Linked DNA regions of Chelatococcus sp. HY11. The protein of the gene in region 2 binds, or shares a complex with, the protein of the main gene of each other region. Links are inferred from orthologs where the notes say so. Each region holds a gene or a part of one and is shown on either strand. Other genes may lie near its edges.

Evidence for each region. The genes of interacting proteins can lie anywhere in the genome.
Region 1: the proteins of accD (region 2) and KIO74_RS12945 are in contact, whole or in part, in a solved structure (PDB 8UXZ), measured with the Escherichia coli proteins. The link is inferred for Chelatococcus sp. HY11 from one-to-one orthologs.
Region 3: the proteins of accD (region 2) and accC are in contact, whole or in part, in a solved structure (PDB 8UXZ), measured with the Escherichia coli proteins. The link is inferred for Chelatococcus sp. HY11 from one-to-one orthologs.

What each region holds. Positions count from the first base shown.
Region 1 is NZ_JAHBRX010000001.1:2,835,865-2,840,834, forward strand. The notes cover bases 1,194-3,966. They hold KIO74_RS12945 (acetyl-CoA carboxylase carboxyltransferase subunit alpha), read right to left. Parts: upstream 3,171-3,966; coding sequence 2,217-3,170; downstream 1,194-2,216. Other genes in these bases: KIO74_RS12940 (L,D-transpeptidase family protein), read right to left, coding at 1,194-2,038; KIO74_RS12950 (class I SAM-dependent methyltransferase), read right to left, coding at 3,360-3,966. Outside these bases: KIO74_RS12935 (lytic transglycosylase domain-containing protein), read right to left, coding at 1-317; more of KIO74_RS12940, read right to left, coding at 608-1,193; more of KIO74_RS12950, read right to left, coding at 3,967-4,139; gloB (hydroxyacylglutathione hydrolase), read left to right, coding at 4,355-4,970. UniProt on the Escherichia coli protein: Component of the acetyl coenzyme A carboxylase (ACC) complex. First, biotin carboxylase catalyzes the carboxylation of biotin on its carrier protein (BCCP) and then the CO(2) group is transferred by the carboxyltransferase to acetyl-CoA to form malonyl-CoA.
Region 2 is NZ_JAHBRX010000001.1:3,362,072-3,364,923, reverse strand. It holds accD (acetyl-CoA carboxylase, carboxyltransferase subunit beta), read right to left. Parts: upstream 1,960-2,852; coding sequence 1,042-1,959; downstream 1-1,041. Other genes in the region: trpB (tryptophan synthase subunit beta), read right to left, coding at 2,839-2,852; trpA (tryptophan synthase subunit alpha), read right to left, coding at 2,009-2,842; KIO74_RS15345 (bifunctional folylpolyglutamate synthase/dihydrofolate synthase), read right to left, coding at 1-1,005.
Region 3 is NZ_JAHBRX010000001.1:1,002,098-1,007,132, reverse strand. The notes cover bases 1,005-3,842. They hold accC (acetyl-CoA carboxylase biotin carboxylase subunit), read left to right. Parts: upstream 1,005-1,658; coding sequence 1,659-3,026; downstream 3,027-3,842. Other genes in these bases: aat (leucyl/phenylalanyl-tRNA--protein transferase), read left to right, coding at 3,142-3,810; accB (acetyl-CoA carboxylase biotin carboxyl carrier protein), read left to right, coding at 1,180-1,650; aroQ (type II 3-dehydroquinate dehydratase), read left to right, coding at 1,005-1,183. In the rest of the region: KIO74_RS04840 (DsbA family protein), read left to right, coding at 1-422; more of aroQ, read left to right, coding at 689-1,004; KIO74_RS04810 (GNAT family N-acetyltransferase), read right to left, coding at 4,392-4,928; KIO74_RS04805 (GNAT family N-acetyltransferase), read right to left, coding at 5,035-5,035. UniProt on the Escherichia coli protein: This protein is a component of the acetyl coenzyme A carboxylase complex; first, biotin carboxylase catalyzes the carboxylation of the carrier protein and then the transcarboxylase transfers the carboxyl group to form malonyl-CoA.

The sequences.
Region 1 (4,970 bases), 530 kb from region 2 along the record:
CCGACTTCTCCATAACTGCCTGACGCAGAAATGTTATAGGCGCTCTCGACCTCCGCGACCGCGTCGGCGATCTGAGGCGGCAAGCCTGATTTCAACGCCTGCTCGCGGACGAGCGCCCGCAATCGCACCTTGTCCCGACCGGGTGATGGAACGGAGGCTTCCGGCGTTGCGGGCTTTGGCGCGGGCGCAACCGCGGCCTCGGCCGGCGTCGCTACCGGCTTGGGCGCCTGACCGTTCTCGGGCGCGGCAAGCGCTTGCCCCATCGCGAGGACAGCGACGGTTAAAGCTGCGACGGGGACACCGGTCCTGACCACCATGGAGCTGTTCCTCTTGCCGGAAACGCCGGCCGGGAGCGACAAGGCACAGTCTGTCATGCGCCATAAGAGCTTATCGTAGTGTGACGGCCAAATATAAATTCATTGGAAACACGACCCAAAAGCTTACCGCCGCGGACAGAACGCGACAGGCACGCGCGCCATATCCTCTCCAAAGATAAGGGCAGCTTCAGGGACACGGCCAAGGCTACGCCCTGGGCGAAGCGCCAAAGGAAAAGGCCGCCGTCAATCGACAGCGGCCCGAAGATTCCTCGTCAGACGTGCCTGCCGGCTTAGAACAGGGAGAGCGGCCACACACTGCGCGATGATGCCTCGTTTGCATCCTTCGCGGGCAATTCCGCGCGTTTGTCGGTTGATGTCGTCTTTCCACTGTTGGACGACTGCTGCCGCTGCGGAGGCAGCGGAGCCGCGGCGGGCACCGTCTGCGAGATGGCCTCTGCCGCCGGCGCCGCAGGTTTCGTGGGCGCGTCCGCCCAGGACATCACGCGCTGGAACAATGACTTCTTCGGAGCAACGCTCTCACCCGCCCCGACAGCGGCGAGAACCGGCGCAGGCGTTGTCGCCTCGTCACGCACCGTCGACGATGTCGATACCACGTCGGCTACCGCCGGCTTGGCCGCGGGCGCCATCGAAGCGACGGCTGTCACAGGCTGCGCCGCCTTTGGCGCGACGCCCTCCTCCAGCACGATTTCCTCCGGCCCGTTCATCAGCGCTTCCGGACGGCTCACGTTCTCGAGGGGCCTCGCGCTGCTGCGCGCGGCGAACATCATGACGCCGCCATCCGAACCGCCGAAGCCGTTGGACGCAGAGCTGAAGGACTTATGCTGCCCGCCATCCTGATAAACCAGGCGGACGGCCGAGGTGCCCGAGCGCACCAGCTCGGCGACCTTAGCGTCATCCCGGTGCTGCTTCGCCTTCACGGCCGAAGCCACGGCCTCGTCCTCGCGCAGGGTGGGGCAAGCCGCAACGGGATCGAGCCGGATGCCGCTCGCTGAGACGGCGTTGAAGACATACTGGCGACCGCAGACGCCGACCTTCGGCTCCTCGCGCGTCACCTCGAAATTGTCGGAACCGCGCTTCAACATCTGCCAGAAGGCGATATTGGGATCCTTGCGGTGCTTGGCCATGTTCTCCGGGGTCATCCGGAAGGGATAGGCCTGGAACTGGAAGGAACGCTGACCGCCGCCGAAGGCCTCGCGGCCAAGCGCGTAGATTTCCGCAATCTGCTCATCCGTCATGGAATAGCAGCCGCGCGACGAGCACGCGCCATGCACCATGAGGAAGGACCCGGTGCGGCCGTTCGCCCGGTCATAGGCGTTGGGGAAGCCGGTGTCGAACGAGAGGAAGAACTGCGAGTTCGGATTCATCTGCGCCGGCGTGATATTGTAGAAGCCTTCCGGCGCCTGCCGGTCGCCCTCGCGCACCTTCGGGCCGAGCTGACCCGACCAGCGGCAGATGGGATAGGTCTTCAGAAGCGCGTAACGGCCCGTGTTGTCCTTCTTCCAGACCTCAAGCTCCGCCTCCTTCTTATAGGCGCGGATGAGAATGGGAGAAGACTTTGTCATGCCCTTCTCGGACATGAGCGCCAGCGTAGCAGCGGGCAGCGGAGCGTTTGCACGGGCGCTGCGATTGTAGCCGTTCCCGTCCTGGCAGGAGGCGAGGCCTAATCCCACGACGGCGATCAATGCGACGCGCTTGAACATCAGCCATCCAATCATTCGACCGGTCAAAAATGTCACCGGTTGTTAGCTTTTACGCTCTGAAGCGTTACCCCAATCTTACCAAATTATGGCAGACCGGTGGCACCTCACAGGTCGGCACGCGAACGAACTGACGACTCGGCTCCATCTTTTCGTCACTTTAGACGGAATCAGACGGGTTTCACAACCGTCTGCCGATCGCCAGGAATTTGTCAGCCCGGCGGTCGCGGACCTCCTCGGGAGAGAGGCCCGCGAGATCCTGGAAACTGGCCGCGATGGCGTCGCCGGTTGCCGCGATCGCCTGGGTCGCATCCCGATGCGCGCCGCCTGACGGCTCGGCGATGATCGCATCGATCACACCGAATTTCAGGAGGTCCTGCGCGGTAATTTTCATGCCGGTGGCGGCATCCTGGGCGCGGGAGGAATCGCGCCAGAGAATGGAGGCCGCGCCTTCCGGCGAGATCACCGAATAGATCGAATGCTCCAGCATCAAGACCTTGTTGGTGGTGGCGAGCGCGATGGCGCCGCCGGAGCCGCCCTCACCGATGATGACGGAAACGCTCGCGGTCGGCAGCGCGAGACAGGCCTCCGTCGAACGGGCAATGGCTTCGGCCTGGCCACGTTCCTCGGCATTGATGCCGGGATAGGCGCCCGCCGTGTCGACGAAAGTGATGACCGGCAGCGAGAAGCGTCCGGCGAGCTCCATGAGGCGTACCGCCTTGCGGTAGCCCTCGGGCTTTGCCATGCCGAAATTGTGGCGGATGCGCTCCTCGGTGTTCGAGCCCTTTTCCTGGCCGATCACGCAGACACTTTCGCCACGGAAGCGACCGAACCCGCCGACGATCGCCTCATCCTCACCGAATTTGCGATCGCCCGCGAGGGGGGTGAAATCGTCGATCAATGCGGCGCAGTAGTCGATGAAATGCGGTCGCTGCGGATGACGTGCAACCAGCGCCTTCTGCCATGGGGTCAGCGCGGCGTAGAGCTCGTCCAAAGCGCGCGAGGCCTTGGCCTCCAACTTGCCGATCTCCTCGCCGATGGCAACGGCATCGCCGGACTGGGCCAACGCTCGCAGCTCCTCGACCTTGGCCTCGAGTTCAGCGACGGGTTTTTCAAAATCGAGATAGCTGCGCATCAACTCACAATAGGGGTCAGCAAAGCCCTTCAACACCCCGAGATCGAAGGGCCGAACACAGCCTCCGTCTAAGGGGCCGGCGAAGGCCGGACCTTGGCGTCAGGAGGGCTGCAAGTCAATATCCCGGCCGGAGTGAATATCCCGGACCACGCGCAGCATCCGTGCGCCACCGCACCAATGCGGCACCGCTCATGTCGGAACGTCGGGGCTTCGGCACGCGCCCGGCACGCGTCCCGTGGGGACCGGGGGGCCGGGCGTCGGCAGGAGAACCGGGCTGAGGCTTCGTGAGCGACGGACTTTGCGGACCGTGACAGGCCGGTGGAGTTGCTTGGTCGCCTCCATCACGTGGACACCCGCGAAGGGAAGCGAAAGCCGGGCGCCGGCCCGTTCCCAGGCCACCGCGGCCCGCAGGAACAGGCGGCCGCGCAGGGGCGGCACATAGAGCGCCTCTCCCCAGTTCTCAGGCGAAAACAGGCTGCGTCTGAGCAGCCCCGTCAGCTGCGAGCGGCTGTAGGGCAGGCCTTGCCCGAAGGGCGTGGTATCCATGCGCGCCCAAAGACCGCGCCGGTTGGGCACCACCACGATCATCCGCCCGCCCGGCGTCAGGATGCGCCACACTTCCGATAGCAGGTCCTCCGGCGCATCGCTCGTCTCCAGCGCATGCACGATGATGACACGATCCATCGACGCATCGAGCAGCGGCTGCATGGCCGGGTCCACGAGCGCTGACGAGGAAATGCCGTTCGGCGGCCAGTTCACCACCCCTTGCATGGCGGGCATGAAGGCGAGCGTCCGTTCCATGCGCGGGCGGAAGGGCGCGAGATAGGGTGTCGCATAGCCGATACCGAGAAGCCGCTGGCGCGGCATGTCGCCCCACAGGCTGTCGATGGCACGGCCCACCAACCGGCGCGCGACCACGCCGAGCGGCGTCGCGTAGAAGCTCTTCAGATCGACGACATCGACAGGCATGGCCTCTCCCGCATTCCCTGGAGGTTGCCAGGGACGCTCCAGGCTATCAATGGGGGCCGCGCCCGCCATGCGCAAGTGACAGGATGGCCTTGCCCTCCACCGCACATATCGCCATTTTCGGCGCTGAGACCGCGAGGCATCATCGCGGCCGTGATAGCTACCCGCGCTACCGGCGCGATTTCCCAGCCCCCCTTCGCCAACCCATGAGGTCGCCGATGCCCGCCCTGATCGAGGTCTTCCCCTGCCGCAGCGACAACATCGGTGTGCTCATCCATGATCCCGCGACCGGCGCGACGGCCGCTATCGATGCGCCGGAAGCCGACCCCATCCTTGAGGTCCTCGCTGCCAAGAACTGGTCCCTGACCGATGTCCTGGTAACGCATAAGCACGCCGACCACGTTGAGGGTATCCTGCCACTCAAGGATCGCTATGACCTTCGCGTCACCGGTCCGGGCGCCGAGGCCGGCGACATTCCCGGCCTCGACGTGGCCGTGCGCGAAGGCGACAGGGTGAGGGTCGGCACGCTCGAAGCCAAGGTCATCGCCACGCCCGGGCACACCGCCGGCCACATCGGCTACTGGTTTGAGAAGGACGAGATGCTGTTTGCGGGCGACACCCTGTTCGCACTCGGCTGCGGTCGTCTTTTCGAGAATTCGCCCGAGGAGATGTGGCAATCCTTGCAGAAGCTCGCAGCCCTGCCGGATGCGACGCGGCTTTACTGCGGCCACGAATACACGCAATCCAACGCGCGCTTCGCTCTCACCGTCACGCCCGATGATCCGGCGTTGCAAAAGCGTGCCGCCGCTATCGACGCGATCCGCGCCGCCGGCA
Region 2 (2,852 bases):
GCTCTCTTCCATGTCGGCCATGGCGCTGGCGATGGCACGGCCGCCCTCGGGGTTGTGGCCGCCGTCGAGCCAGATTTCAGCGCCTTCGGGTGCATGCGCGATGAGATCGCCGCGTGTCAGGCGCTGCATCCGCGCTGGCCAGTCGGCATTCTTGAGGCCCGTTTCATAAGCCGAGACGGGCAGGCGATCGAAGCCACCGGCGCGCAGCGCCGCGATCGCGGTGCCGGCATTGATATGCTGATGGCGGCCGGACAGGCGGGGCAGGGGCAGATCGAGCAGCCCGCGCTCGTCCTGATAGACGAGGCGCCCGCCTTCCTCATGAACGGAGAAGTCCTGATCGCCGATGATCAGCGGCGCGCCGATACGTTCGGCGCGGGCCTCCAGCACGGCTGAGGCTTCCGGGTCCTGGGGCGCGATGACGGCGGGCACGCCACGCTTGAAAATGCCTGCCTTGGCCGCGGCAACGCTGGTAATGCGGTTGCCGAGATATTCTGGGTGATCGAGCGAGACGGGCGTCACCACCGTCACCAGCGGCTCGGAGATGACATTGGTGGCATCGGCCTCGCCACCGAGACCGACTTCGAGAAGGAGGACGTCAGCCGGGTTTTCCGCGAACAGGAGAAAGGCCGCGGCCGTCGTGATCTCGAAAAACGTGATCGGTTCGCGGCCATTGGCTTCCTCACAACGCCGGAACGCATCGAGCAGGCGCTGCTCGTCGACGATACGGCTGCCGCCCGGAGCCCCGAGCCGGATGCGCTCGTGATAACGCACCAGATGCGGTGAGGTATAGACATGCGCCGCCAGGCCCGCCGCTTCCAGGATAGCCCGCATGAAGGCGATGGTGGAGCCTTTGCCGTTGGTGCCGGCGACATGGATGATCGGCGGAAGCCGATGCTCGGGATGGCCCAGGCTCGCCAGCAGGCGCGCGATGCGGCCGAGCGACAGGTCGATCACCTTCGGATGGAGCGCCAGGAAGCGCGCCAGCAGGGCATCGGATGAGTCCATCGCGCTTCTCGCTCTCCGCGCAGCCTTGTCGGCGGTCTACTCTGCGGCGGCCTCCAGCACCTGGGGTTCAGGCGCGGGTTCGTCCTTCACCTCAGTCGCCGATGCGGCGGGCGTTCGCGTCAGAAGCCCGTTCAGGCGCGCGATCGTCGCCTTGAGGTCATGGCGATGGACGACCATGTCGACCATGCCATGGTCCTTGAGATACTCGGAGCGCTGGAAGCCCGGCGGTAGTTTCTCGCGGATGGTCTGCTCGATGACGCGCGGTCCGGCGAAGCCGATGAGAGCGCCGGGCTCGGCGATATGGACATCGCCCAGCATGGCATAGGACGCCGTGACGCCGCCGGTGGTCGGGTTCGTCAACACGACGATATAGGGGAGCTTGGCGTCCCGGAGGCGCTGTACGGCGACCGTCGTGCGCGGCATCTGCATGAGTGAGAGGATACCCTCCTGCATGCGCGCGCCGCCCGATGATACGAAGAGAACGAAAGGCGTGCCGCGGCTGCGCGCGGTATCGAGGCCGGTGATGATGGCGTCGCCGGCCGCCATCCCAAGCGACCCGCCCATGAATTCGAAGTCTTGGACAGCGATGGTCGTCTTCTGGCCCTCGACCTCGCCGACACCGACGAGCACGGCATCCTGCATGCCGGTTTTGGCCTTGGCGTCGCGCAGACGGTCCACGTAGCGCTTTTCGTCGCGGAACTTGAGCGGATCGATCGCGGCCTCGGGCGTCGGGATCGCCTCCCACCTGGAATCGTCGAACATCGCCTTCAGGCGATTGGCCGCCGTCATGCGCAAGTGATAGTTGGAGCCCGGAATGACGTAGAGATTGGCCTCGACGTCCTTGTGGAACACCATCTGCCCCGTATCGGGGCACTTGATCCACAGATTCTCCGGCACTTCGCGCTTGAAGAGCGTTTTGATCTTCGGCCGAACGACGTCGGAGATCCAATTCATCGTTTATCCATCCTTCCAGATGTCACGGCCACGAACGCGGGGCGATATTTCACGCCCTGACGCGCTGGCCGTCGCGTACACCGGCGGCAAGCTCCCTGACCAGGTCGATGACTGCATCGACAGTCCCCGTCCCGGCCTTGCCGTCCGCGTCCAGCGAACGGCGTACGGCATCAACAAGCGCCGATCCGACCACGACGCCATCGGCGACCTTCGCGACCTCGGCCGAATGGGCGCGGCTCTTCACACCGAAGCCCACCACAACAGGAAGGTGGGTATGCGCCTTGATCCGGTCAACCGCCAAGCCCACTTCCGCGAAATCGGGGGTCGCCGAGCCGGTGATACCGTTAATGGAGACGTAATAAACGAATCCGCTGGTATTCGCGAGCACCGTCGGCAACCGCTTGTCGTTGGTGGTGGGGGTCGCGAGCCGGATGAAGGCGACACCGGCCTCAAGCGCCGGCAGGCAGAGCTCGGCGTCTTCCTCAGGCGGCAGGTCCACGACGATCAGGCCATCGACGCCGGCAGCCTTGGCGTCGGCCACGAAACGGGGCACGCCGTAGATATAGATGGGGTTGTAGTAGCCCATCAGGATGATCGGCGTCTCGTTGTCGGTCTGGCGGAAGGCGGCGACCATCGCCAGTGTCTTCGTGAGCGTCTGCCCACCCTTGAGCGCGCGTTGCGACGAGAGCTGGATGGCCGGGCCATCGGCCATCGGATCGGTGAAGGGCATGCCGATCTCGATGAGGTCGGCGCCGGCACCGGGCAGCGCCTTGATGATAGCGAGCGATGTGTCGTGATCGGGATCACCCGCCGTCACGAAGGTGACCAGCGCGGCGCGTCCTTCCGCCTTCACGGCGGCGAACTTGGCGTCGATGCGGCTCATGACAGGCTGC
Region 3 (5,035 bases), 2.4 Mb from region 2 along the record:
TCACCGCGCTTGTGAAACAGGACCCGAAGCTGCGCGTGATCCTCAAGGATTTCCCGATCCTTCGCCCTGAATCGCTGGATGCGGCGCTCTACGCGCGCGCCGCCCAACATCAACTCCCCGGCGAGAAGTTCTTCGACTATCACACCCGACTGATGAGTTCGAAGGGCCTGGTCGGCAAGGAGCGGGCTGTCGCGGTCGCGAAGGAAATGGGGCTCGACCTCTCACGCCTCGAAAAGGATGCGACGTCCGACGCGCTCAAGGCGGAAGTCAGAGAGACGCTCGCCCTCGGGGACAGGCTCTCGCTGACGGGGACGCCGGCTTTCGTGCTCGGCAAGGATGTGGTCTTCGGCGCGGTTGGTCATGATCCGCTGAAACAGGCCATCGCCTCTGTCCGTCAGTGCGGGCGTACCACCTGTTCCTGACCCCCGGCATCAAGCCATGCGACGGCGCTTCATCGGCGAGCCCGGCCCGCCGGGACGATCGTCGATGAAGCGCGTGCTCTTCCCCTCGAACGCGGTTCGCGCTAAGACGCGCCCTTGCGATGGAACGGCAGAGCACGGTCATGGCTCGGGAATTCTGTTGGCAGTTTGATTGCAGCCATCAAGTTCTCTTGCCATCGGGCCACTCTTGCCACTGAACTCAATCAGCCAAGATCCCGTTTTCGTTTTGGCGCAACCTTCGGGCGGATATGGTCGCAATTCATGTCATCAACGGCCCCAACCTCAACCTGCTGGGACGGCGCGAGCCGGAAACCTATGGCAGCTTGACCCTGGCCGATATCGAGCAGCGCCTGCGTGATCGCGCGGCCGCTCGTGGTGACGTCGCACTGACCTTCCGCCAGAGCAATAGCGAAGGCGACCTCGTCACCTTCATTCAGGAAGCAGGGCTCGCCGGCGCAGGTATCATTCTCAACGCGGCCGCCTATACCCATACCTCCATCGCCTTGCGCGACGCGATCAAAAGCGTCGACGCCCTCGCCATCGAAGTGCATCTCTCGAATGTGCATGCGCGTGAGGAATTTCGCCATCACTCCACCATCGCAGCAGTCGCGATCGGGGTCATCTGCGGCTTCGGCGCAGCGAGCTACGATCTGGCCTTTGACGCGCTCGTGCCGATCCTTGAGAAGCGCGACAGCATGAAGGCCCCCAAGACTGCCGCCAAGGCTACCGGAACCTCTCAATGACGAAACTGCCAACGGCCAAGCAAAGCCCGATCGATCCTGAACTCGTACACGAGCTGGCACGCCTGATTTCCGAGACGGATCTCACCGAGATCGAAGTCGAGAAGGGAGATCTGCGCATTCGTGTGGCGCGCAACGTGACGACGGCGGTGCATGTGCCTGTTGCAGCGCCCGTTGCCCCGGCCGCGCCCGTCCCCGCCGCGATCTCTGCACCGGCCAAGCCGGATGCGCACCACCCCGGCAGCGTCACCTCGCCGATGGTCGGCACCGCCTATCTCCGCCCGTCACCGGACGCCAAGCCGTTCATCGATATCGGCACACGCGTCGAGAAGGGCGACAAGCTCCTGCTCGTCGAGGCCATGAAGACCTTCAACGATATCGTCGCGCCGCGCGCGGGCGTCGTGACGGCCATTCTGGTCGAGGACGGGCAGCCGGTGGAATACGGCGAGCCTCTTCTCGTGATCGAATGACGATGCCGATGTTTGACAAGATCCTCATCGCCAATCGCGGGGAAATCGCGCTTCGCATCTTGAGGGCGTGCAAGGAACTCGGCATTGCGACGGTTGCCGTGCACTCCACGGCGGATGCGGATGCCATGCACGTGCGGCTTGCCGACGAGAGCGTCTGCATCGGCCCGCCGGCTGCGCGCGAGAGCTATCTGAATATTCCCTCGTTGATCGCGGCCTGCGAGATCACGGGCGCGGATGCCATCCACCCCGGATATGGCTTTCTCTCGGAGAACGCCCATTTCGCCGAGGTGCTCAGCGATCACGGCATCACCTTCATCGGCCCCAAGGCAGAGCACATCCGCCTGATGGGCGACAAGATCGAAGCCAAGCGCACGGCGCGCAGCCTCGGCATCCCTTGCGTTCCGGGTTCGGACGGTGGCATCACCGACGCCGAGGAAGCGACGCGGGTGGCGGCCGATATCGGCTATCCCGTGCTCATCAAGGCGGCGGCCGGCGGCGGTGGACGCGGCATGAAGGTGGCGCGCTCGGCCGACGAGTTGCATCACGCGCTCGCCACCGCGCGCGCGGAAGCCCGTGCCGCCTTCGGTGACGACGCTGTTTATATCGAGAAATATCTCGAGAAGCCCCGCCACATCGAGATACAGGTGCTCGGCGACGGCAAGGGCAACGCCATCCATCTCGGCGAGCGCGACTGCTCGTTGCAGCGCCGCCATCAGAAGGTGTGGGAGGAAGGGCCCTCACCCGCGCTCAACCATTCTGAGCGCGAGCGCATCGGCGACACGGTCGCCAAGGCTATGCAGAAACTCGGCTATCTCGGCGCGGGTACGGTCGAATTCCTCTATGAGAACGGCGAGTTTTATTTCATCGAAATGAACACGCGCATCCAGGTCGAGCACCCGGTCACTGAAATGATCACCGGGATCGATCTGGTCAACGAGCAGATCCGCATCGCGGCCGGCAATCCGCTTTCGATCTCGCAGAAGGACGTTCAGATCGAGGGCCATGCGGTCGAGTGCCGGATCAATGCCGAGCATCCGGCCACCTTCCGGCCGTCGCCGGGCACCATCACCTATTTCCACCCGCCGGGTGGCCTTGGCGTGCGTGTCGATTCGGCCGTCTACCAGGGCTACCGCATCCCGCCGCACTACGATTCACTCGTCGGCAAGCTGATCGTTCATGGCCGCACACGAACGGAATGCCTGATGCGGCTGCGGCGCGCGCTCGACGAATTCGTGGTGGATGGCATCGAGACCACCCTGCCACTTTTCCGGACCCTCGTGCGCAACCAGGATATCCAGAACGGCATCTATGATATCCACTGGCTGGAGCATTTCCTCGATGACGGCGGCGTCGACGAAATAATGTCCTCCATTTAACGCGAAATGCGATATCATCAGATCAGCATATCGCTATATCTGATTGATTTTATTATCAATATCGGGAGATGGGGCGATGATGTTCCATCCCCTCCCGTCTCGGTATAGGGCGGTGATGAATCGGTCATCGGTCGAAATCACGCCGGAGATCCTGCTCAGGGCCTATGCGAGCGGGCTGTTTCCAATGGCCGAAAACGCCGACGACCCAGGCCTGTTCTGGGTCGAGCCGAAGGAACGAGGCATCATTCCCCTCGACGGCTTCCACGTCCCCCAGCGCTTGGCGCGCACGGTCGCTTCGGACCGTTTCGAGATCACCGTCGACCAGGATTTCGACGCGGTGATCGCCGGCTGCGCGGCGCCGGATGATGGTCGCGAGGAAACCTGGATAAACGGCCGCATCCGCGCGCTTTATGGCGAGCTATTCGACCTGGGCTATTGCCATACCGTCGAGGTTCGCGACGCTGGCCGCCTCGTCGGTGGTCTCTACGGCGTCTCGCTGGGCGCCGCCTTTTTCGGCGAGAGCATGTTTCACCGCGAGCGCGACAGCTCGAAGGTCGCCCTGGTGCATCTCGTCGCGCGCCTCAGACGCGGCGGCTACACATTGCTCGACACCCAGTTTGTGACGGCTCATCTCGCTCGCTTCGGCGCGCTCGCCGTTCCACGCAAGGCCTATATGACGGAGCTCGAAGCCGCGCTCGAACTGCAGGGCGAATGGTGGAGCTGGCCGCCCGGACTTGACGTCAGTGGAGCTGAAGCGCTGGCGGAACTGGCTTTACCGGCGTGAGTATCAGCGACGGGTGGGTGCGGGACGTTGCGAAGGAGGAACCTCGGGCGGCGCGGTGTCACCGCTTCCGTCCTTGGGCTCGACGATGACCTCCGTCCCGCCTTTGCAATCGGTCAGCCAGATATCGTAGACGGCATGTTCGATGCCGTGCAGGCCCGGGCTTGCCGCATACATCCAGCCTGAAAACAGACGGCGGCGCTCATTGCTGGCCGTCGTCACCTCATCCACGATCACGAACGCCGTGGTGTTGGGCGTCTCGGTGGCCGGCCGGGTATAGCAGGCGCGCGGCGTGAGCTGCAGGGCACCGAATTGAACGGTCTCGTCAACGGCCGCTTCGAAAGAGACGATGCGACCCGTGATCTTGTCCAGGCCCGAGAAAACCGCGACGGGATTTTTGATTCGATCCGCCTTGGCACCATGGCTGGCCCCAACAAGACAGGTCATCGCCAAGGCAAGAGCGGGCAGAAGCTTGGAATTCATTGTTCTATCTTATCGCAGCTCAATCAGGAGGGAAGCCGACGTGACTGCATACACCCTCCGGCGTCCCTTGCGACACCCCCGCGACGCGAATTCGGGCCATGTCACAATCGTCCAGGTGCCAGATAGCCACGAAGGTTGACATAGGCCGCGATGCGCCACCGGCCGTCCACCCTTTGCCAGGCATCACTCCTCGTCACGTCGAGCTCCATGGCGCGACCGGCGCGCACGAAGCCGAGGCGCTCATAGAATCCTCGGCTTTCGTCCAGGCTCACCAATTTCAGCATCCGGATGCTGGGCAAAGCGTTCACGGCGTGCTCGATCAGCATCGAGCCGGCACCCTGTTGTCCAGGATGGCTCATCAAAGTCTCGACAGTGCCGATATCGGCCGACAGGGTGATGGAGATAAGGCCCACCATGCTCTCGCCGAAGAAATAACCGAAGTGAACGTCGCCCAATCCAATATGGGTCAGGAACCGTGTCGAGCCGATGCGGTAATTCCACACTTTGATGTGGGGATCGTTTTCATCGCCCTGACAGCGCCAAAGCCCGATCTCATGGCGAAATGCCGCGCGCAGCCGATGAAATTCACTTTGGCCGATCGGCCGGATCGGCGGTCGCGCGAGCCATCTCTGCGTCATTGGGGATCACCATTCCATCCGCGGCAGCCGCGCGCCATGGAAACTAGCCTGATGGATCGTAGATATAACAGGCAATCCATGGAAAACGGATTGCCATCGCTGCCCGC